3 regions of the Pseudoalteromonas sp. Ps84H-4 genome follow, and region 1 is predicted to be linked to each of the others. Evidence: predicted binding sites of a transcription regulator. Region 1 holds the regulator's gene; each other region holds the start of a gene.
What was found. The regulator LexA, encoded in region 1, represses DNA repair genes until DNA is damaged. The targets are predictions, from matches to a motif close to TACTGTATNNNNATACAGTA.
Positions count from the first base shown of each region.

Region 2: ruvC (crossover junction endodeoxyribonuclease RuvC) is a predicted target of LexA. The motif match lies at 4,517-4,536, and genes of this name have one in related genera.
Region 3: NH454_RS01305 (YebG family protein) is a predicted target of LexA. The motif match lies at 4,586-4,605, and genes of this name have one in related genera.

Region 1 is NZ_JAMXSK010000016.1:82,408-90,681, forward strand. Features, by position in the region: gene NH454_RS14450 (SURF1 family protein) at 1-128, opposite strand, end outside; gene NH454_RS22445 (DUF2909 domain-containing protein) at 143-454, shown strand; gene NH454_RS14460 (cytochrome c oxidase subunit 3) at 354-1,229, opposite strand; gene NH454_RS14465 (cytochrome c oxidase assembly protein) at 1,265-1,795, opposite strand; gene ctaD (cytochrome c oxidase subunit I) at 1,795-3,387, opposite strand; gene coxB (cytochrome c oxidase subunit II) at 3,384-4,529, opposite strand; gene lexA (transcriptional repressor LexA) at 4,967-5,584, opposite strand; gene NH454_RS14485 (PaaI family thioesterase) at 5,745-6,182, shown strand; gene NH454_RS14490 (hypothetical protein) at 6,190-6,570, opposite strand; gene NH454_RS14495 (hypothetical protein) at 6,729-7,454, shown strand; gene NH454_RS14500 (VOC family protein) at 7,429-7,782, opposite strand; gene NH454_RS14505 (endonuclease) at 7,898-8,274, shown strand, end outside.
Region 2 is NZ_JAMXSK010000030.1:28,890-37,163, forward strand. Features, by position in the region: gene NH454_RS19765 (AarF/ABC1/UbiB kinase family protein) at 1-420, shown strand, start outside; tRNA gene NH454_RS19770 (tRNA-Pro) at 448-524, opposite strand; gene NH454_RS19775 (arylesterase) at 629-1,246, opposite strand; gene NH454_RS19780 (ABC transporter ATP-binding protein) at 1,247-1,966, shown strand; gene NH454_RS19785 (FtsX-like permease family protein) at 1,956-4,457, shown strand; gene ruvC (crossover junction endodeoxyribonuclease RuvC) at 4,587-5,111, shown strand; gene ruvA (Holliday junction branch migration protein RuvA) at 5,113-5,733, shown strand; gene ruvB (Holliday junction branch migration DNA helicase RuvB) at 5,741-6,745, shown strand; gene tolQ (protein TolQ) at 7,650-8,274, shown strand, end outside.
Region 3 is NZ_JAMXSK010000001.1:282,893-291,166, forward strand. Features, by position in the region: gene NH454_RS01280 (EAL domain-containing protein) at 1-1,622, opposite strand, end outside; gene NH454_RS01285 (chorismate mutase) at 1,955-3,106, shown strand; gene dsbB (disulfide bond formation protein DsbB) at 3,234-3,752, shown strand; gene NH454_RS01295 (DUF6170 family protein) at 3,752-4,054, shown strand; gene NH454_RS01300 (helix-hairpin-helix domain-containing protein) at 4,078-4,371, opposite strand; gene NH454_RS01305 (YebG family protein) at 4,659-4,961, shown strand; gene putP (sodium/proline symporter PutP) at 5,024-6,535, opposite strand; gene NH454_RS01315 (HDOD domain-containing protein) at 6,906-8,129, shown strand; gene NH454_RS01320 (VacJ family lipoprotein) at 8,196-8,274, opposite strand, start outside.

The sequences.
Region 1 (8,274 bases):
TGCTGTTTTTGCTCGCCTCGCTGGTATTGCCAAACGCTTAGTCGTAAACAAATAAGCACTGCAATAACCACAACGCAAATTGCGATAATTGAGCTAAGCTTTTGTTTACGCCATAAAATTAACTGCATTTGGAATACCTAATATGATTAAAATCATTATTGTTTTGTTATTACTTTATATTCTGTTCAATCTATTTAGAGCGCTGTTTGTGATGATGTCAGCAAAAGAGCACTCGAAACCCATGTCGCATTACTTAGGTCGTCGGGTGCTGTTTTCAGGTATTGTGCTGCTCCTCATTATTGCCGCAATGAAATTGGGCTTTATTTACACCAACCCGTCGCCGCTTCACAAAGCTACAGCACGTACACAAATACAAATAAACACAACCACACCACATCTACAAAGTGCCAATACCAAGCAGCCGCTTGAAATGCAAAATGCTTTTCGCTCGTAAAGTGGCCTTTAAAAATTCTAAGCAGTACGACAAATAAAATAATGGTTCCAAGCGTCACATGCATGCCATGAAAACCCGTTAATAAAAAGAAGGTATTTCCATAAACGCCAGCATCCAGTGTTAAACCTAAATCTTGGTATGCATGCATATATTCATACACTTGCAAACCCAGAAAGATTGCGCCTAATAGCACGGTAAGTGATAAAAATGCTTTTAAAGCACCACGCTTATTGTTTTCCATTGCAACGTGAGCAAAGTGGATAGTGACTGATGAGGTGAGTAGGATGAGCGTATTAATAAGAGGTAGACCTTGCCACCCCATTGCTTGAGTTGTATCACCTGCAGGCGTAGTTAACAACGGCCATACTGCTTCAAACGTTGGCCAGAGTACCTCATTGGTCATGGCATTATTTCCAGCACCACCAAGCCAAGGTACTGAAATCATACGGGCATAAAACAGAGCACCAAAAAATGCCATAAAAAACATAACTTCAGAAAAAATAAACCAGCTCATTCCTTGTCTAAATGAACGATCCATTTGCGCTGAATATAAACCACTGTGTGATTCTTCGATGACGTTTTTAAACCAGCTAAACAGCATGTAACATAGTATCGCAATGCCTAAATACAACACATATTGACCACTGCTAGCTTCTGCGCTTACTTGCATCACTGTCAGGCCTGCCCCGACAGCAATTAAGAACATTGCAATCGCACCAACTATTGGCCATGGGCTCTGGGCCGGAACATAATATTTTTCGTAATTTTGACTCATTTTGTTTGCTCCCAATTAGCAATTAGCTTGGCGGCTTAATCGTTTTTAGCCACAACTTGCCCGCTAATATCAAACACGGTATAGGACAATGTCAGCTCTTCTACATCGTCGGGTAATTCCGTATCAACATAAAACAACAAGGTAAACTCAACTTCTTCGCCCGCTTTTAGTGGTTGTTGATCAAAACAAAAACACGCGATTTTATGTAAGTATTTTGCTGCTTTTCCCGGTGATACAGACGGAATAGCCTGCATCACTTTGTCGTTATTACTGGTGTTTTTTGCTGTAAACTTTACTTCTCGCATCGCTCCTGGTTGAACAACCACACTGTACTGAGCTGATTGCACATCAAAAGGCGCACCACTTTGCGCATGCGTTGTAAAACTCACATCAACTTGACGGTCTATGCTTACCGTTTCACTCTCTTTTGCTTGTTCGAGTGATGGCTTACCATTTAAACCTGTGACATCACAAAACACATCGTAAAGTGGCACCAATGCAAAGGCGAATGCAAACATACCTAAGCATGCTAACAACAGCTTTTTGAGCAAAGGTGCATGGTTCATTATTTGATCTCCGGCGGTGTTTCAAAGGTGTGATACGGTGCGGGCGAATCAACTTCCCACTCTAAACCTTCTGCACCGTCCCATACCTTAGCAGGTGCTTTTTCGCCGCCTCGTGCGCATTTAAAAACAACAAGCACGAACAGTAGCTGTGATAAACCGAAGGCAAAACCACCAATACTGATAATGGCGTTAAAGTCAGCAAATTGAAGAGCGTAATCAGGAATACGGCGCGGCATACCCGCAAGGCCAACAAAGTGCATAGGGAAGAACAACACGTTGACACTGATCAGCGATAGCCAGAAATGCCATTTCGCAAGTGTTTCGTTGTACATGTTGCCAGTCCATTTAGGTAGCCAGTAGTAGGCTCCTGCCATAATTGAGAACACAGCCCCTGTCACTAATACATAATGGAAATGCGCAACCACAAAGTAAGTATCGTGATACTGGAAATCTGCCGGTGTAATCGCCAGCATCAAGCCAGAGAACCCACCTAAGGTGAACAGCACAATAAAGGCAATGGCAAACATCATCGGAATTTCAAAGCTAATTGAGCCTCGCCACATGGTTGCAACCCAGTTAAACACTTTAACCCCAGTTGGTACCGAAATGAGCATGGTTGCATACATGAAGAACAGCTCACCGGCTACAGGCATCCCTGTGGTGAACATGTGGTGTGCCCATACAATAAAGCTCAAAAGTGCAATCGACGAGGTCGCATACACCATAGAAGCGTAGCCAAATAACTTCTTGCGTGAGAAGGTCGGCACGATGGTTGAAATAATACCAAATGCCGGCAAAATCATGATGTACACTTCAGGGTGACCGAAAAACCAAAAGATGTGCTGGAACATCACAGGGTCACCGCCCCCCGCCGCATCAAAAAAGCTGGTTGCAAAGTATTTATCGGTCAACACCATAGTGACCGCCCCTGCTAAAACAGGCATCACAGCAATCAACAAAAATGCCGTAATAAGCCAAGTCCACACAAACAGTGGTAACTTCATCCATGTCATGCCGGGCGCTCGCATATTAACGATAGTCACAATAACGTTAATCGCCCCCATGATTGAACTAATACCCATGATATGTATAGCAAACACAAACAAGGCTGTATTATCGTTACTATAGGTCGTTGAAAGTGGCGCATAAAAAGTCCAACCAAATGCAGGGCCACCACCCGGCATAAGTAACGAAGCCAACAAGATTAAAAACGCGAATGGTAATATCCAAAAACTCCAGTTATTCATCCGTGGTAGCGCCATATCGGGTGCACCGATCATCATAGGCACCATCCAGTTAGCAAGCCCTGTAAATGCCGGCATTACCGCACCAAATACCATTATCAAACCATGCACTGTGGTCATTTGGTTAAAAAAGTGTGGATCGACTAGTTGTAAACCAGGTTGAAACAATTCAGCGCGGATCACCATTGCCATCGCGCCACCAATTAAAAACATAGTGAGCGAAAATATCAGGTATAAACTGCCAATATCTTTATGATTGGTGGTGTAAAGCCAACGTTTGAAACCTTTTGCAGGATGATGGTCATGATGCGCATGCTCAGTGGCTTGTTCATTAATAACGTTGCTCATTCTTTCGCCTCCGTTGCTGCATCGATAGCTGCTTGAATTTGACTTGGTTGAATCACATCGCCTGTGTCGTTACCCCATGCATTTCGCTTATATGTGATAACCGCAGCAAGTTGCTTAATTGAAAGCTGTTTATCAAATGCTTGCATCGCTGTACCCGGCTTACCATGTAATACGATGTCGATGTGGTCTTTTACATCTCCAAGCACAATTGGACTCCCCTTAAGAGCAGGAAACACTCCCGGCAAGCCCATTCCTGTAGGCTGATGACAAGCCGCACAACTTGCCATATAAACTTGCTCCCCAAGAACCATTAATTCTTCTTTCGGTAGTGTTTGATCTAATAAAGCCGCATCAGCTGCTGCAGCATTGGCCTTTTCTTGCTTAGCTTCTGCTAGCCAGTTAGCAAATTCGTCTTCAGGCAACGCTTGCACAACAACAGGCATGAAACCATGATCTTTACCACACAACTCAGCACACTGACCCCGGTAGATGCCTGGCTCATTTATGCGTGTCCATGCCTCATTGATAAAGCCCGGGTTCGCATCTTTTTTAACCGCAAAGTCAGGCACCCACCATGAGTGAATAACATCATCTGAGGTCATTAGAAAACGAACTTTTTTATTGATAGGAAGTACTAAAGGCTTATCAACCTCAAGTAAGTAATGTTCTGTTTTGTCAGCTTGGTTATCTATTTGGTCTTTTGGAGTAGATAGAATTGAGTAATAAGCAATGTCTTCGCCCATGTACTCGTAATGCCATTTCCACTGTGAGCCCGTTACTTTAATTGTAATATCGGCTTTAGAAGCATCTTCCATCGCTATCAGTGTTTTTGTAGCTGGAATTGCCATGGCGATTAAGATCACAAATGGTATGGCAGTCCAAAGAATTTCAACCTTGGTACTTTCGTGGAATTGTGCAGGCTTGGCTCCTTTCGACTTTCGATGGTGGATCAAAGCCCAAAACATCACCGCAAAAACGATGATGCCTATCACACAACAGATAATGAATATCGTCATGTGTAATTCATAAACACTATTACTTATATCAGTCACCCCTTTGCGCATATTAAATTGGCTATTTGCCAATGCTAACTGCACAGGTGCGAGTAATATAAGCCACAAGGCATAACGCAGTTTACCCATGTGACGGCTCCTTTTAATGCTATTGCAAGACGCAAAGCGAAAAGGCGATACAACAAGGTGCCCATTCGTTTTTTTTATTGTTCAGAGCGACTACGTATCATTTTGACCCAGCGATGATACCAACCCTATGTTTAACACCTAGCACATTTGAGTGTATTTTTATTAATCAGGTGTTAATACACTGTATTAACCAATTAGTTAAAAAATGAGCAATAAGCAAGTTTTAGTAGTAATAAATGTTTATTTTGGTGCAAAAATAACAACTATAATCAGCGCGTTATTTTAAAATGAGAGGCAGAGTGAGAGTAAAAAAAGAGTGAAAAACTGCGCCATATAAGGCTTTATACAAAGAGTAAGGGTTTACAAATCGATGCTAAATAATAAAAAACAAGCAACGCACCAAATTACAGCAATTTGGTGCACTATTTTAGAAACAGTTACATCCAGTCGGCATTACGAATAACACCCACCGCTAACCCTTCAATATTGAAAGATTCATGCTCAAGATCAACTTCAATTGGCGAAAATTCTTCGTTTTCAGCATGTAAAAATACTTTACGCCCAGCTTTTTCAAGACGCTTAACAGTTACATCTTCATCAACACGAGCAACAACAACCTGACCATTTTCAGCAACTTGCGTTCTATGTACTGCGAGTAAATCACCATCCATGATGCCAATGTCTTTCATACTCATACCATTTACACGCAGTAAAAAGTCAGCCGCAGGTTTAAATAGTGAAGGATCAACCTGACAATGACTTTCAACATGTTCTTGCGCCAAAATGGGCTCACCCGCTGCAACTCGTCCAATTAAAGGTAAACCTAATTGCTCAGGTTCGTCTTCTTCAATTAATTGAATACCACGACTCGCCCCAGGCTTCATTTTGATCATGCCTTTTTTTGCCAGTGCTTTTAGATGCTCTTCGGCAGCATTGGCACTTTTAAAACCCAATGTTTGAGCTATTTCAGCACGCGTAGGTGGCATGCCTGTATCTTTAATAAAGACTTTAATTAGTTCTAAAATTTGCGATTGGCGTTTTGTTAATGGGCGCATACAACTGGTTTTCCATACAGTACATTTAACTGTGAGTATATACAGTTATCTGAAAATCGCAAATTTAAATTAACGCCATCATATTGCTACAAAACTAAGATTGAACCAGGTATAAAGATGCCATAAGGTATTATTTTTAATTTGCACGCAAGGAAATACAATGAGTATTTGGCATCAACCAATCACACTAGAGCTTTGTAAAAGTTTAGAGCAAGGGATCACCGGGCAAGGTACTTTAATGAAAACCATGGGCATTGAGGTGACTGAAATTGGTGATGATTATTTAGTGGCGACTATGCCTGCCATTCCTGAGCATCATAACCCTATGGGCATGGTACATGGCGGAGCGAACGTTGTGTTAGCAGAGACAGTGGCAAGCTATGCGGCTAACTTTGTGGTTGATTTCAATAAATTTTATGCTGTTGGCCAAGAAATTAATGCCAACCACATGAAAGCATCTCGTAAGGGTGTATTAACGGCCACAGCAAAGCCTCTTCATTTAGGTAAGCGCACTTCAGTGTGGGATATTAAAATTACCAATGCCGCAGGAGAGCTTTGCTGCGTATCAAGAATGACAGCAGCTGTTGTAGAGCGCTAAGCTCAGGCTATTTTTCGACTGGATAAATCGTAATTTCAACCCCTGCGCCAATCGCTGAAATACGCAACAAAGTATCAGCATGCAGGGCTTGATTAAAACATTTTGGTGAAACGCCTGATTCAAAGCCAATATCAAATGTACGTTTAGAGCACGACAACCACTGCTTAAGAGCATTTCGTGAACACGATTCAATTAATTCACACAACTGATTAATCGCTTTGTCTGGTGTACTGATATCAGCAGCAGCCTCAATACGCGCTAGTTGACGGTATTCATCTTGGTCGTAATGTAAAACCATGGCATTTTTCTTTAAATCAGCAACAAGTGCACTAATATCGTGCTTTGATTCAAGCTCCAGATCCACATTTAAAAATTGAATTTCCGACATACTCTCGTTTTTACCCTCTATTGATATCGACTGAAACTTTAACTCAGTTTTGTATATATACCAAATCTAGAATACAGTTAATGCGACATTATGCCGCATTGGCAATACAGTTAAACAACCTAAAATAGCTCCCATACAACAATAATAACGGAGTAATGATGAATAAACGCATGTTCAAATATGCTCGCAAAGGGCATAAATGGCTTGGCTATCTGCTAGCCATTCAGCTACTTCTATGGCTATCGGGAGGCTTAGTAATGAGTTCACTCCCCCTCGAAAAAGTCCATGGTAAACATTTAGCAAAACGCAGTTTAGATAATCCATTTATGATGGCTGATTACACAGCATCAGTTGATCGGATAACCGCCCAATTTCAACAAATAAAAGCGATTAACTATAGTCACTTTTTAAATGCACCAATCATTGAAGTTACTACTGAGCAAAGCACTGTCAGCTTTAATGGTCATACTGGAGCTCCCATGGCAAAACCCAGTGAGGCTGAAATTATCGCGAACGCCAAAGCACACTTACTGATTGATGCCAATGTTTTGCAAGTACAGCAATTAAAACAAGGACCCCGCGAAGCTGCACATAAACAAAACATATGGCAAGTTCGTTTCGATGATTGGCTTGCGACAACCATATATTTAGACAGCCAAAACGGTAAAGTCATCACTGTGCGCAGCACCCTGTGGCGTATTTTCGACTTTTTCTGGATGCTGCATATTATGGATTACGACGAGCGAGAAAACTTTAATAACCCACTGCTTATCAGCTTCTCAGCCACCAGCGTGCTGTTTTGTATTACCGGAATTGTTTTGTTACTGCAAAACGTTCGTATAAAGCGTAAAAAACCAGCTACACGTGTTGGTCTATCAAAATAGGGTTGCCATCTGGGTCGGTGATAATAAAGCTCGCTTCACCGGCCTTTTGAATTGCTAAACCTTGCTGCTGAAAATGCAGAGCTAATTGCTCAAAAGTAGCAAACTCAGCCAACGTTTTAGCATTTTGATCCCAACCGGGGTTAAAGGTCAGCATGGTTTTATCAAACATTCCTTGAAACAAACCAATTAAATGTTCACCGTTTTTCATAATTAGCCAATGCTGCTCTATTTCGCCGGCAAACTCTTTAAAACCCAGCTTTTCATAAAACAGCTTAGAGGCATGGATATCTTTTACATTTAAACTCACAGAAAAAGCACCTAGTAACATAGTAGTAATTCCTTTAATAAAAACGGCCTAACAACTATAGCTGAGTTGAAAAACTTTTCCTTTTAGAATAGTCACTCTAAAATGAGCTTTCCTGTAGTTCACTGATGTGATGGATATGCGTTTATTTCTCTACTTTACCCTTTGTTTAATAATCAATTTCTCTGTAAATGCAGAGCAATTTTCAAGCTTTTCTAGTGCCAAAAAGCACTTAATAAAAACCCTACCAGACAATAGTAAAAGCCTTTACTGTGGATGTGACATAAAACGCCAAGGTAAGAAACTTGTCCCAGATCCTAGTGGATGTGGCTATATACCTCGAAATGCAATGACACGTTCAGGCAAAGAAAATGTTCGCGCAAAACGAATTGAGTGGGAGCACATAGTACCTGCGTGGGAATTCGGCCATCAGTTACAATGTTGGCAAAACGGCGGACGCAAAAATTGCCGAAAAGTCAGCGAAAAGTTCCGTAAAATGGAAGCTGATATCAATAA
Region 2 (8,274 bases), on a different contig from region 1:
TTAGATTTTGGTGCAACCCGCGAACTACCTCAGCATATTAGTGCTGGTTACTACCAGTTATTATCTGCCGCGAATACTAACGATAGAGCAGGTGTTGCAACAGCAGCACAGCAAATTGGCTATTTTCAACAAGGGCTTGCTCAAGAATATATAGATAATGTCGTTGATATATTTCTCCTCGCCTGCGAGCCACTGCGTTACCAAGGTGATTATGATTTTGCAAATAGCGACTTACCAAAACGCATTAAAGAGCTCGGCCTAAAAATGAGCACCGCCTCAGAGCATTGGCACGCACCACCCGTAGATGCTCTGTTCGTACACAGAAAACTAGCAGGCCTGTTTTTAATCGCTGCAAAGCTAGGCGCAAAAGTGAATGTGAACAGTATTTTTAAGGAGTTTGAAGCACAGAGGGATAAATAATAGTGCGGGAGTTTGGGGGTAGAAAAATGGTCGGCATAGCAGGATTTGAACCTGCGACCCCTGACACCCCATGACAGTGCGCTACCAAGCTGCGCTATATGCCGACGTTGCAAGCCATAGTACGGCTTTTTTTATAAAAATCAATACACCTGCGGTTTGTTTGGCTGTTTATTGTCCAGCTCTAATTATAAAGTGATTAGGCTGGCGGTTAATCTAGCCAATCGTTGATCGTTTTGTACATAAAGTCGCGTATTAATGGTTGAGCATCGGCGTTAGGGTGTAAGTTATCGTTTTGCATAAGCTCTGGTTGGCCAGCAATATCGATCATAAAAAATGGCATTAATTCTGAATTTGTTTCATTGGCAATGGTTTTAAAGCTGTCGGTAAAAAGCTTGGTATAACGCGGGCCGTAATTTGGTGGGATCTGTACCTCCATTACGGCGGTTTTCGCCCCAGTTTGTTGGCTTTTTGCTATTAAATCACGTAGGTTAGCTTGTAAGCGCTTGATTGGAAAACCGCGTAAACCGTCATTTCCGCCAAGCTCTATAAGCACGTGCGTAGGTTCAAACTCGGTTAGTAATGCATCGAGCCGTCTTAACGCACCGCCTGTGGTTTCACCGCTAATACTGGCGTTTACTAGGTATACAGATTGGTCTTTTTCATCGTACTTATCTTGTAACAATTTAACCCAGCCTTGCTCTTGTTTAAGGCCATAAGCGGCGCTTAAACTGTCACCTAAAATTAAAATTGTGTTGTCAGCTGCTGCCGTAAGTGGTTTGATTACTAACAGTAAAACGAATATAAAACGTAGGATTGGATGCATCATATGTCAGCGCTTTCTCAATTAAACATTATTCAAGTTAAAGGACTTTCTAAAACGGTCACCACGGTTGAGGGCGACCTCACCATCCTCAGTGACATCAGCTTTAATGTCAAGTCAGGAGATTCGGTTGCGGTAGTGGGCACATCTGGTTCGGGTAAGTCTACTTTATTAAGTTTATTAGCCGGCCTTGACCAATCAACCAATGGCAGTATTCATTTAGATGGTGCTGCATTACACGAATTAGATGAGGAAGCACGTGCTGCACTTCGCGCAGAGAAAGTAGGTTTTGTATTTCAATCTTTCATGCTCGTGCAAAGTTTAACAGCTCTAGAAAACGTGATGCTACCGGCAGAACTTGCAGGAAGCAAAAATGCTAAACAACAAGCACTTGAGCTACTTGAAAAAGTAGGGCTAAGTCATCGTGTTGGCCATTACCCGTCGCAATTGTCGGGCGGTGAGCAGCAACGTGTAGCGATAGCTCGTGCATTTATTGGTACACCTAAAATTTTATTTGCCGATGAACCTTCAGCCAACCTTGATAGTAAAAACGGTAAGCTCATTGAGTCGTTATTATTTGAACTTAATCAAGAACACGGTACGACACTTATTTTAGTAACCCATGATGAGCAGCTTGCGCAAAAATGCCAGCAAATATTACATATTGAAGCAGGGCAATTAGTAACAGTAAAAGAAAGCGAAGGAGTGCAAGCGAATGTGGGCTAAATTAGCACTAAAACTGTTTTCACGTGAGTTTAAGCGCGGTGAGTTAACAGTGATCAGTGCAGCCATAGCTTTAGCTGTACTGACTGTTTTAACTTTATCTATGGTTACTGACCGTATCGGTCAAAGTATTGAGCAAAAAAGCAGTGCCTTTATTGCTGCAGATCGTGTCTTAGCAAGTAACCATGCTTTACCTGCTGAGTTTTTAGATAAAGCCGCCCAAGATAACATTCGCACCGCAAAAATAACCTATTTCGATACCATGCTATTTGCTGGTGACGAAATGCAGTTGGGTTCGGTTAAAGCGGTATCAAACACTTATCCATTAAAAGGCGAGCTAAAGATAAAATCTAGCTTAACTGCTGAGCCTCAGGTAACTGAAGACATTCCAACTCGCGGTGAAGTTTGGCTCAGTGAGTCGGTGTTCTATGCGCTTAATATTAAAGTTGGCGATAAAGTAGAGTTAGGAGCCGCCACTTTTGTTGCCAGTCATGTTGTAGCTGAAGAGCCCGATGCACCGTTTAATGTGTTTTCTAGTAGCCAACGTATTTTAATTAACGAAGACGATATTGCAAAAACTAAGGTTATTCAGCCGGGTAGTCGAGTGTTTTACCGCCAGTTGTATGCTGGGGACGAAAGCGATATCGAAAATTTTTATAGCTGGTTAAAACCTCAAATGAAAGAAAACCAGCGTTGGTATGGCGTTAAAGACCGCCAATCGCCTATTTCTAATAGCTTAAACCGCGCCGAAAGCTACTTATTATTGGCAGGATTACTTGGCATTATATTAGCTGCTGTGGCTATCGCGGTATCGGCAAAGCGCTATTGTGAACGCCAATACGACCCTGTTGCCATGATGAAAACACTCGGCGGTAGCCGTGCTATGATCCGTAAAATATATTTACTTCATTTGAGCCTTGTTTGTTCAATGTCGGTGATCGTTGGTTTGCTGATTGGTTATGGATTGCAAGCCATTGCAACAGATTATCTAGCACAAAGCATGGGCTCAGTACTTCCTAGTGCATCGGCTAAACCGTGGATTATTGCAATTAGCACAGGTTTAATTTGTGCAATTATGTTCTCGATTAAACCATTACTCGATTTATTTGATATTCCGCCGCTGCGCGTACTGCGTCGAAACTTAGGCGATCGTTTATTGGTCAGTAAAATACACCTTGCTATGTCGGCACTTACTGTATTTTTACTGATGTGGTTATTTAGTAATAATATTAAAATAAGCGCTATTTTGTTTCTCTCTACAGCGTTTTTAATTGCTGTGTTGTTTGGTTTATCAAAGGTTATATTTGGTGGCGGTCGAAAGCTCGGTTTAAGCCCTGGTAATAGCTGGTCTTTGGCGATTGCGTCTATCCAAAAACGCGCCAATGTGAATGCTGTGCAATTGATTAGTTTTGCTTTGGCTATCAAACTGTTGCTGTTTTTAATTGTACTTAAGAACGACATGATCTCTGACTGGCAATCGCAATTACCGGTTGATGCGCCCAATTCATTTTTAGTAAATATAACAGAGCAAGAACTAGAGCCAATTACGAGCTTTTTAGCAGAGCGAGATATGCCAACCTCTGACTTTTATCCGGTTGTCCGTGGCCGCGTAAACGCCGTTAATGGCGAGTTGGTAGCTCGTGAAGTCTCACAAGAAGACAATGAAAAGAAAGATGAAGAAGCCCGTTCAGGTATTGGTCGTGAGCTAAACCTAACTTGGCGTGAAGATTTACCAAGTCAAAATGAGCTTATTGACGGCACATGGTTCACAAAAGATTCTGTCGCTGAAGCTTCAGTTGAAGAGTCTATGCTTGAACGCCTTGATGTTAAATTAGGTGACACATTAACCTTTTTGATTGGTGCACAATCGTTTGATGCCAAAATCACCAGTGTGCGCAAGGTTAATTGGACAACATTAAAGCCGAACTTCTTTATTATTCTAAGTCCTGATGTATTGGCGAGTTTCCCTGCTACTTATATTTCATCGGTAAATGTAAAAGCAGATAAAAAGCGCGAGTTTAATGAGCTAATGCGCCAGTACCCAACGGTTAATGTGATTGATGTTGAAAGCTTTATAAAGCAAATCCGCTCAACCATAGAGCAAGTATCGTTAGCGATAGGGTTTGTGTTGGCAATTGTTGTTGCCTGTGGTGCTCTAGTGCTTATTTCACAAGTACAAGCAAGTTTAGGCGAGCGTATGCAAGAGATAGTTATTTTGCGAACCTTAGGCGCGAAAGGTCGCTTAATTAAAAACGCCACCTTATATGAGTTTTTACTATTAGGGGTCACAGCAGGCTTAGTCGCAGCCATTGTTAGTGATGTTGCATTATTAATAGTACAAAGGCAGATGTTTGAATTAGCAGGCAAACTGCATCCGCATATTTGGTTAATTGGCCCTGCGGTAGGGGGCTTATTTGTGGCATGTTTGGGTTATTTAATGATAGCCAGAACAATGCGCAAAAATACTCAAGGCTTATTGCGCTCGCTGGCATAAGAGAAAGCTGTGTGAAAAATGCTCGCAATTGCGGGCATTTTTTATGAATTGCAATTGGTTACTGGTAATTTATACAGTGCTCTGGCATTATTAACTGCAGATAATAATGATAATAGACGGGTCAGTTAGTTGGCGATTATTTTAGGAATTGATCCTGGTTCACGATTAACAGGGTATGGTGTGATTGCCCATCAAGGTGCAAAGTTTACCTATTTAGGAAGTGGTTGCATTAAATTAGCCGATCACGATTTTCCGGTGCGCTTAAAAATGATTTACCAAGGTATTAGCCAGTTGGTAGAACAATTCTCTCCAGATAGCTTTGCTATCGAAAAAGTGTTTATGGCACATAATCCAGACTCGGCACTTAAACTAGGCCAAGCCCGAGGTGCAGCAATTGTTGGTGCTTCAATGGCTGAGCTGCCAGTTTATGAGTATTCGGCACGACAAATTAAGCAAGCAGTTGTAGGTAATGGTGGAGCCGATAAGTCGCAAGTACAGCATATGGTTAAAAATATATTAAAATTACCGGGCACTCCGCAAGCCGATGCTGCTGATGCCTTGGCTATTGCTATTTGTCATGCTCACTCAGAACAAAATTTAATAAAACTTGCGGGGAGCGCTAGCAAAACCGTAAGAGGACGATTAAGGAAGTAATATGATTGGTCGATTAAATGGCTTACTAGTTGAAAAACAGCCACCAGAAATTCTTATTGAAGTAAGTGGTGTAGGCTACGAAGTACAAATGCCAATGACCTGTTTTTATGATTTACCGGCAGTGGGTGAGCAAGCGATTATTTATACCCACTTTGTAGTACGTGAAGATGCCCAGCTATTATTTGGTTTTAACAATAAAACCGAACGCGCTTTATTTAGAGAGCTATTAAAAGCCAATGGTGTTGGCCCTAAACTTGGTCTTGCCATTTTATCGGGAATGTCGGCGCAGCAATTTGTAACGTGTGTAAATAATGAAGATGCGACCACTTTGGTTAAACTGCCAGGGGTTGGTAAAAAAACCGCTGAGCGTTTAGTGCTTGAAATGAAAGACAGACTTAAAAATTGGGGTAATGACTTATTTACGCCATTTAGCGATAATGCGGTTATTGAGCCTGCAAGTAATAATACACTTGTGGCAAATAATGCTGCCGATGATGCTGTTTCAGCGCTTGAAGCGTTAGGTTACAAATTACCGCAAGCACAAAAAGCGGTTAAAGCAGTTAATAAACCAGATATGACGACCGAGGTTCTAATTAAAGAAGCTCTAAAATCAATGTTGTGAGTAAACCATGATTGAAGCAGATCGCTTAATTGATGCATCTGAGCAAAGTAACGAAGACAGTGTTGACCGTGCTATACGGCCAAAGCTTCTTAACGATTACACAGGCCAGCCGCATGTTAAGCAACAAATGGAAATTTTTATTGAGGCCGCACGGCACCGTGGTGAAGCACTCGATCACTTATTAATATTCGGTCCACCGGGTCTTGGTAAAACGACTCTTGCTAACATTGTTGCTAACGAGCTTAACGTAAATATTAAAACGACCTCTGGCCCTGTACTCGAAAAGGCAGGGGACCTTGCTGCACTTTTAACAAACCTTGAAGAAGGTGACGTACTGTTTATTGACGAAATACATCGCTTGAGCCCGCAAGTCGAAGAGATTTTGTATCCGGCGATGGAAGATTATCAGCTGGATATAATGATAGGTGAGGGCCCCGCAGCACGCTCAATCAAGCTTGATTTGCCGCCATTTACTTTAATTGGTGCAACAACTCGTGCTGGCTCACTCACCTCACCGCTAAGAGACCGTTTTGGTATTGTACAGCGCTTAGAGTTTTATTCTGTTGAAGACTTATCAAAAATTGTTGCTCGTTCTGCCAGCTTTTTAAATTTAACCATGTGTGATGAAGGCGCGGCAGAAATAGCCAAGCGCTCGCGTGGTACACCTCGAATTGCAAATCGTTTGTTGCGCCGTGTGCGTGATTACACCCAAGTACGCTCAGACGGTAAAGTAAATGCTTCGGTGGCTGAGCAAGCACTCGATATGATTGATGTTGATAAAAGTGGCTTTGATTATATGGACCGTAAATACTTGCTTGCTATTATCGAAAAATTTATGGGTGGCCCCGTTGGTCTTGATAACCTCGCTGCTGCCATAGGCGAAGAAAAAGAAACCATAGAAGATGTAATAGAGCCTTTCTTAATACAGCAAGGTTTTATTCAACGCACTCCACGCGGACGACTTGTCTCGGATATTGCCTACCTTCACTTTGGTTTAACACCCGATAAATAATCAAACCTAAAGCTTAGTAACAAGTTTTTTATTTATAAGTTTCGAGCAGCTCAAAAGGGCTGCTTTTTTAATTTAGGTAACTTGGTTTTATTTATTAGCAGATAGGTTTTACCGCTTACCGCTTAGTATCATTTTAACATCTGTAATTCACATGCTGTTAAGTTAGCTGTAGGTATTCTCGTTGACGTTTGCTCAGGCAAAAAAAGCCCGCATAAGGATGCGGGCAAACAACAAGTTGAAGGAAGTAATCTTGGAAACTATGGTCAATTTGAACGAGGTTTTATCCTGTGCAAATTAACCTGGAGCAATACGAAACATCATAATGCAAAAAACTGAGCTTAATGAAAGACTCTTTCATGAGGTTGCTAGCTCGGTATAGGTAAATAATACGCAATGAAGGATTTTTCTTCAAACTAGAAAAATTTTATTTTCAGATAAAAAAAACTAATGTGAGTGAAAATTTAAGTTGTGTGCTTTTTGTTCACTTTTTGGTGTTTTTATATTTAAGCTCATGAATAAAGTGGGTTTTAAAAATTTTATGAACTTCATTCAGGATTAGTTTAAGTATTCTGTAGTAGATTTGCAAAACTGCTTTTGGGTGTTTATGCGTGTTTTTTGAATAAAAGCGCTATTTTTTGAGGTTTTATTAGCTTTTTAGGATTTTTGTAATGACTTTTTATTAAGGTAAAAATATGCACAAAAAGACGAGTGAAACTTAATATGACTAAAAAATAGCTAAGCAATTTGCTTTTTACCGTTAATTGCCGCTAATTCACAGCAAGAGCGTTGTCAGTTTATAACTGACTATATACACTAGGCACAACTTTTGGCCTCATTTATGGTCAAACAGTGCGCATGTAAAAAATATAACAAATTATATAGAAATCTATTTTAGGAGTTTAACGTGGGATCAGGGCTTAACTTTTTAGATCTTATTCTAGAAGCCAGTGTACTTGTCCAGCTAGTAATGTTGGCATTAGTCGGTATGTCGGTAATGTCATGGGCAATTATTTTTCAACGTAAAAAAGCGATTTCTGATGCACTTAATGGCGCAAAGCGTTTTGAGCAAAAGTTTTGGTCAGGCGTTGATTTAAGTAAACTATATAATGAAGTGTCAGCCCGTCCTGGAGGCGCTTCTGGTGTTGAGGCACTTTTCGTCGCAGGTTTTAAAGAATTTGCTCGTCATAAGAAAAATTCAATTCAAAGCGCAAGTATTGTGATGGAAGGAACGCATCGTTCTATGCGCGTTGCTTTGTCTCGCGAAGTAGAAAAACTAGAATCAAGTCTTTCATTTTTAGCAACAGTAGGTTCAATTAGCCCATATATCGGCCTATTTGGTACGGTGTGGGGTATCATGAATGCGTTTATCGCGTTAGGCGAAGTTAAGCAAGCTACGTTACAAATGGTTGCACCGGGTATTGCAGAAGCACTCATCGCTACAGCGATGGGCTTATTTGCGGCAATCCCAGCTGTTATCGCTTACAACCGTTTTGCAAACAAAGTAGAAAAGCTTGAAGGTAATTACATTA
Region 3 (8,274 bases), on a different contig from region 1:
TCACGAATTGGTGAAATACTTAAAGAAACCCAAACAGATTGACGATCATTTGCTTGTAATAAGGTATCACCGCGCCAATAATTTCGGCTTCGCAGGTCAATATCAATATCATCAACTAATATTGCCATCTCTTGTGAAATAATGCTCAGTAAAGGAGAGCCTATAAAGTGACGTTCTTCAAAGCCTGTCATCTCAACCATTTTTGGGTTGACGTATTTTACTTCAAACTCTTCATCTGTAATGACCACCCCCGTTCCGGAGAATGCAACAGCCTTAGATAATCGATTTGCCGCTTTTTCTGCAATTTCCTTTTCACTGATACGCTGATTTAAACCATCTATCAATTTACGGATCTCAACGGCCATATCTCTGAAAGAACCATTCAAGGTACCGATTTCATCTTTATTTTCTTTAGGAAACTCTGTTTGCAATTGCCCTTTACCAAAGCTCACCACAGCATTAACCAAAGAGTGAATACGGCGTAACACTAATTGATAAAGTGCTTGATGAAGTAACAGTGCAACTAAAATAGCGTACAAAATAAATAAGCCAAAAAATTTAACTTTCAGCTCTTCTAACGCAGATAATGCCGATGAACGCTTTTTATAAATACCAATATACCAGTCGAGCTGTTCAACTTTGCGGATATTGATAATATGAGTTTCACCATCTTGTACAAATGAATTTGCCGACTCAGGCAACCTAAGACGAATGGTTTCAGAGACTAGCTTTTGCAAGTCAGCATTCACAAAATCTTGAGTCGCTAATTTTTTCCCCTCACGCCCGTACTTTTCTAATGTTTTCTTATCTAAATCAGGGTGCGCCAATAATTGACCATTCGCATCAAAAACAAATAGGTTTTGTTCGCGATCGCCAATCGGTAATTGAGAAAGCAGTGTTTCAAGTGCAATATCGCTTCCTGTTACACCAAAAAACTCATTTCCACGATAAATAGGAACGAGCACACTCACAACCCATTTGTGCCATATATTATCGTAATAAACATTTGACCAAACAGCTTCACGACTTGGGTTGGTAGCTTCTTTAGCGTAGTTAAAGGTTTTACCAGTCGTAAAATTAAAATCGCCCGGAACATTTAGCGCCCAGTTAGGCGGCGCAATACGAATAAAATTGTCTTTTGTGATCAGATAGAAATTGAAAAAGTCTTGGATTAAGGTAGGTGAAACAATTTTCCATAATGACTCGGAATCATTAATTAATTGTTTGTAAAACGGTGAGTAATTTTCTTGTGGTATAAATGCAGCTGATAACCCATCAGCAGAAGTGCTACGAATACTGCCGTCTACAGCAAATTTAATTTCTGAGTTAAAATTACTTTGCAAATGAGAGTCGCTTTGTAGCAACTGGCTACTAACAACGGAATTAGCCTGTTCCGCAATATTAATTTTAGTGTTGATTAAATGATTAAACTGCTTTGTTAAGCGTTCACTTGAGTGCTTTAAGAGATCATGCTCTTCAAACACGAGTTGCTTCTCTTCGGATTTGAGCATTAAAGCCGCTGCACAAATACCCGCAATTAAACAAATCGCAGAGATCAGCAGCGACAATTTCATACTTAATGAATTCACACCAAACCGTGATGGCGGTCGTCGATACACCACAGGACTACCTTATTAATAATTGTTATTATTTATTATGCAAAAACAAATATACCAGATTCATTTTTATATTTATAAATTTTTTATGAAGATTAATGAATTTTCCTAATCAGTGTACTCATTTATAAATTACTGCGATATGCAGTTGACTTTGTGTACAAGTGTTTTTACATTAAAGCAATGAATAAAATTATCTCTCGCACACGTTTTTCGTTTTTTAGCTTCTTTAGATAGAGGAGGCTTAACTGTTTGCGAGATAAATTCACCGAATAGCTAAAGCCTCCCTCTTGGGAGGCTTTTTTGTTTGTGCACTGTTTTGGAATGAGGAAACCAACATGAGCAATGATGTATTAAATGCATTACGACACGATATCAATGAAATTGATTCAGATTTATTAGTCTTACTGGCCAAAAGACGCCGAATAAGCCATAGCGTTGTTGAGTATAAAATTGCTAACAATAAACCAATACGAGATGAAGCACGTGAGCAAGCGTTACTCGAAAAGCTAATAAGCTATGGTAAATCACTTGGCCTAGACGCCTACTACATAAACAATGTCTTTCAGACTATTCTTGAAGACTCAGTTTTAAATCAGCAAGCCATGTTGCAAAAGAACCTCAACCCTGAAGCAATGAGCGAAACACACCGCGTAGCATACTTAGGTGGACAAGGCTCATATAGCCAACTAGCTTGCCATAAATATTTTAGCCGTCGCCCAGGTAAAGTAATTGAAATGGGCTGTACTAGTTTTGATCAAATCACAGGTAAAGTAGAAAGTGGTCAGGCAGACTTTGGCTTATTGCCTATTGAAAATACCAGCTCAGGCAGTATTAATGAGGTGTTTGATTTATTACAACATGCGCAAGTATCCATTGTCGGTGAAGTGACACACAGTGTTGAACATTGCCTATTAGCGATGCCTGGCACAGAGCTTTCTCACATCAACAAAGTGTTTGCTCATCCTCAGCCTTTTGCTCAATGCAGCCGCTTTATCCAAGGTTTGGGAGATATTCAGCATGAAACCTGCGACTCAACCTATCACGCCTTAAAATCAGCTGTTGAAACACCTAACAGTGCCGCAATTGGCTCAGCACAAGCCGGTAAAAATGTTGGCCTAGAGGTTGTTAAGTCAGGTCTTGCTAATCAAAGTGAAAATCATAGCCGCTTTATCGTTGTAGCACGTAAGCCGCTACAAGTTTCAAAGCAAATTCCGACCAAAACCAGTTTAATTATGGCTACAAAACAACAAGCCGGTTCTTTGGCAGATGCACTGATGATTTTCAAACACCATCAGATCAATCTAGTAAAGCTTGAATCTCGCCCTGTACCTGGTAACCCATGGGAAGAAGTGTTTTATGTCGACCTTGAAGCGAACCTTGATGACTTACATGTTAAACAAGCGCTCGAAGAGCTAAAAGAACACACCCAGTACACCCGTGTATTAGGCTGTTATCAAAGTGAATCATTACAAGCAGTAAGCGTTTAATCCACCTTATTCTATTAGTTAAATAAAGGAGCCAACAGGCTCCTTTTTGTTTAATTTTATCGCAGAGACTTGCACCCCCTTCCCAGTGTAAGCATAATCTTGAAAACATTTTTAAACTGGAACATACATGAATTGGTTAGCAGAATTAGCAACTAAAAGAACACCTTGGCTATTATTAGCCGTGATATCCTTAGCATTTGAAATCACCGCATTGTTTTTTCAATACAATATGGGTCTTGAGCCATGCATCATGTGTATTTATCAACGTACAGCAGTATTAGGCTTACTTGCTGCAGGTGTTATAGGTGCGATTAACCCGCAGGCGATGGTATGTAGAGTAGTAGCATTTGTCAGTTGGGGTATATCAGCAATTTGGGGTTATTTTATCGCCAAAGAACACATTGCAATGCAAAACAACACTGATCCTTTTGCATTCAGCTGTGCTTTTGAACCAAACTTTCCGAGCTTTATGCCTCTTCATGAGTGGATCCCAAGTTTCTTTGCTGCTACAGGTGATTGCGGCAATATAGATTGGCAGTTTGCATCACTGAGTATGCCAGCTTGGATGGAAGTGATCTTCGCTGCGTTCTCTGTCGTATTTTTAGTGGTTATAATTAGCCGCCTTGTATGCAAAAAGTCACTGTAATGATATATTTTTTTACCAGTCAAATACCTGAATTAAAGGCCTTTAAAGTGAGGCAGCGCCAGCAAATCATTGCCCTTGCACTTAGCCATTTGAGCCCTATGCACAAAATCACTTTATCTGTCTGTAAACTTGCTTTTTTGGCACCACTATTTTTAGGGCTCGCGTATTTTGAAGGATGGATGCTTCTGCCCTGGTTACTGTTAGCGGGGGTAAGCTATCCGCTTCTAACCACACCACTCGAAAATATATTTGCATTGCCACATCTGCAAACCGCTATTAAAGAATACAAACAGGGCTGTTAGGCCCTGTTTGACAGAGTGGCTTTCTAAAGCGTAATTTGTCCCTTTAATTTTTGGTAGAGTTTCTCACCAATCCCCTTAACCTCTTTTAGCTGTTCGACAGTTTTAAAGTTACCTTGGCTCTTACGATATTCAATAATTGCTTTGGCCTTTGCTTCACCAATACCTGGTAATTGAGTAAGCTGCTCTAACGTGGCTTTATTCAAACTTACTTTTTGTAGCTTAACATCTGCAACATCAACAGGTTTCGCTGCAAGTGCAGCTGTGGCGGGCAAAAGCGCAAGGCTTGAAGCTAACAATAGACTTGATAATAATTTCATATTTTCCTCCATGATGTCCTTACTTGGACAACTAATTTCCTTTGTTACCAAACACTCGCTCCATCGCTTGTGTTCTTAAAATTATAGGCCTAGCAGTTTTCCGATGCTTGGATAGATTTTAGGTAACAATTTAAATTAAGCTAATTTCGCTTTCTTTGTCAAATGATAGAAAGAAAAATGTAAGTTGCTACTTGCAAATAATGTCACAACACATTACTGTATATAAAAACAGTAATCAAGATGGCGATTTTACGCTACAAATGCCACGCTTAAATGCAGGAGAGATCATGGCTGTTGTTGTTAAATATGTTGTAGAAAGAAACGGAGTCGAGCGCATGACGTTTACTACTAAAAAAGAAGCTGATGCGTATGACAAAATGCTCGACATTGCTGAGTCATTGGAACTAATGCTTGAAAAAGTTGATGTACCATTAAGCGAGCAACAAATTGAGTCACTGGCGCTTGAAATGGCAAAAGAAAAAGACCAATTTATGGCTGTACTCAAAGGTGCAAAAGAAGCACCTGCGAAGCCTAAAAAAGCAAAGTCAGACGATAACGTTGCAGATATAAAAGAGAAAGCTGCAAGCTAACCATTCGCTTTAAAATTAAAAAAGGGCAACATCTGTTGCCCTTTTTTGTGTTTAATCAAAAATTACAGTGATGATTCAACTTCATCAAATAAGTCTGTAATTTCCTTTTTAGGCTCGGCTGTCATAAGGCTTACAACAACAATCGCTATCGTTGATAAAATAAAGCCAGGGACAATCTCATAGATGATTGCACTTAGAGCTTGGCCGTCAATAGTGATTGGCGCGTAAATCCAAAACAACACTGTTGCTGCACCAACAACCATGCCACTGATTGCTCCTTGTAAGTTCATGCGCTTCCAGTACAAACTAATTAGCACAAGCGGACCAAATGCAGCACCAAAACCAGCCCATGCATTACTTACTAAATCAAGGATTGAGCTGTCACGGTCATACGCAAGATAAATAGCAAATAAAGCAACCAAAATAACGCTGATACGACCCACTAACACTAGCTCTTTTTGTGAAGCGCTACGATTTAAGTAAATCTTATAGAAATCTTCTGTTAGTGAACTTGAACATACTAATAGTTGCGACGAGATAGTACTCATGATCGCCGCTAAAATAGCAGCCAATAAGAAACCCGCAATAAGTGGATGGAAAATAAGCTCAGATAACACCAAGAAAATCGTTTCTTTATCATCGATTGGCATTTGATTTTCAAGCATGTACGCTGCGCCAAATAAGCCTGTAAATACGGCACCAATAGCTGAAAGCGTCATCCACGACATACCTACACGACGCATCGTTGGCATATCTTTAACAGAGCGAACTGACATGAAACGAACAATAATATGTGGCTGACCAAAATAGCCTAAGCCCCATGCCATTGCAGAAATAATGGCAATTGTTGAACCACCAGCGAACCAGTCCATCATGTTAAGTGCATGTATTTCTGTTTCTTTAGGAGAACTTAATAATAAGTCATAGCGTGCATTTGCAAGCGTATCCATAAATGGTTGATCAAGCATAGTGTAGGTTGCAATAGGCACCGCTAACAGCGAGATAAACATGATACAGCCTTGCACGAAGTCAGTTAAGCTCACTGCTAAAAAGCCACCAAATAAGGTGTAAAGCACAACAACACCCGTAGTAATGTACAAGCCCATTTCATAACTCATATTAAATGAGTTTTCGAACAGCTTGCCGCCCGCGACAACTCCTGATGAGGTATATAGAGTAAAGAATACAATGATAACGACTGCAGAAATAACACGTAAGATATTTTTATTATCTTCAAAACGGTTTGCAAAGTAATCAGGGATAGTTATCGAATCATTTGCTTTTTCGGTGTAAACACGTAACCGAGGTGCCACTAAAAAGTAGTTAGCCCATGCACCAAGCACTAAACCGATTGCAATCCAAACCTTGCTTAGGCCAAATAAGTACATTGCACCTGGTAAGCCCATTAATAACCAACCACTCATGTCTGATGCACCCGCTGAAAGCGCCGCAACACTTGGAGATAAGTTACGTCCACCTAGCATATAACCTGACACATCATCTGTTGATTGCTTATAGGCATATAGCCCTATTCCCAACATTACGATGAAGTATAATGCTAACGAAATTATCATTCCTGTTTCCAAATTAGCCTCCAAAAATTAGTTAATGTTGGCTTTTAATCCGAATAATGACTCGCAAGTTATTTAATTATAAGACATTATTGGGGTAAAAACCGATATCACTCATGACTATACCACGCTTCGACACTATAACTCCAATGGTGCCGATAACCAACTAAGTTTACATTTACAACGATACGCTAACAAAATTGTGATATTTAATCATAACTTATAGAATTTCATTACGATTTATCCTAGTCTTAACGTTAAGATAAAATCATAATTTATCCCCATATCTTGTCATTTTATTAATGCTATTTTAGATACAATGGCATATATTGCGAGGGGATAATGAAATAACTGATGTGGACAAGCTTGGACTATGTATTTTTACGCTGCGCGCCAACCGATTTTAGATAAGGAAAAGAAACTAGTCGGCTACGAACTCCTCTTTAGGGATGGAGTAGATAATGTGTTTCCAGATATTGATGGCGATGAAGCAACGTCACGGCTCATTGAAGGCAGCCAATTTAACTTTGGTTTGGAAGACTTAACAGACAACAAACCTGCTTATATAAACTTTACGTTAGAAACATTACAAAAGGGTTACCCGTTATTATTAGGTAAAGACAATGTTGTAGTTGAAATTCTTGAAACTATTCAACCAGGTAAACGATTACTGGCTCTTGTCAAAGATTTGAAAGAAAGAGGCTATACGCTAGCACTTGATGATTATATTCACCAACCAGTTTGGCGTCATTTTTACCCGTATATTGATCTTATAAAAATCGATTTTCTAACCTGTACACCTGAATCTCTGCAGACGGTGATTGAAGCTATAAAGCCTCACCCACACATTAAGTTGTTGGCAGAAAAAGTTGAGACCCATGAGAAGTACCAACTGGCCATCGATATGGGTTTTAGCTACTTTCAAGGCTTCTTCTTTTCGAAACCTGAGATGGTGCAAAGCAAAACTTTACCACCGTCTGAGATGGCATTAGCTGAGCTTTTGTATGAAACATCGAGTATTGACTTAAATCTTAAAAAAATCACCGATGTATTTGAAAGAGATGTTAACTTATCTTACAAGTTACTGCGTTATTCAAACTCTGCAGCATTTAAACGTCGTGCTGAAATCAGCACCATCAAACAGGCACTTATCGTTTTAGGTAGCGAAGAAATTAAACGTTTCTTATCGCTGTTATTCGCCGCACAAGTGGCTGCAGATAAGCCTGCTGAACTCATCCGCTTATCACTCACGCGAGCTCGCTTTGCTGAGCTGTTAGCTATCAGTCATGGGCAATTACGCGATACTGGAATGGCATTTTTGACCGGTATGATGTCGCTTATGGATGCAATCTTAGATGAAGATATGCCAAGCGTAATGGGCAAATTACCGCTAACAAATGAAATTAAAGGTGCCCTTCTTCATGACGAAGGTTTATTAGCAACGTATTTACGCCTTGTGAAGTTTTACGAGCAAGCTGACTGGGAAAGTGCCAAAGAGATCCAACAACAACTCGGCCTCAAACCCGAAGAGGTGCCCGATGCATATCACGATGCATTGAACTGGTCGAATGAACAAATGTCTGTATTCGGCGACTAATGTTCGAAATGTGAATACAAAAATGCCAGCAATATAGCTGGCATTTTTTCGTTGTGGTCAACGCTATTAAAGGTTTTCTAAGAAGTCTTCATCAAAATCGTCTGGCTCTTTTTCCATTGGTGGATTGCCATCATGAAGCTCATAT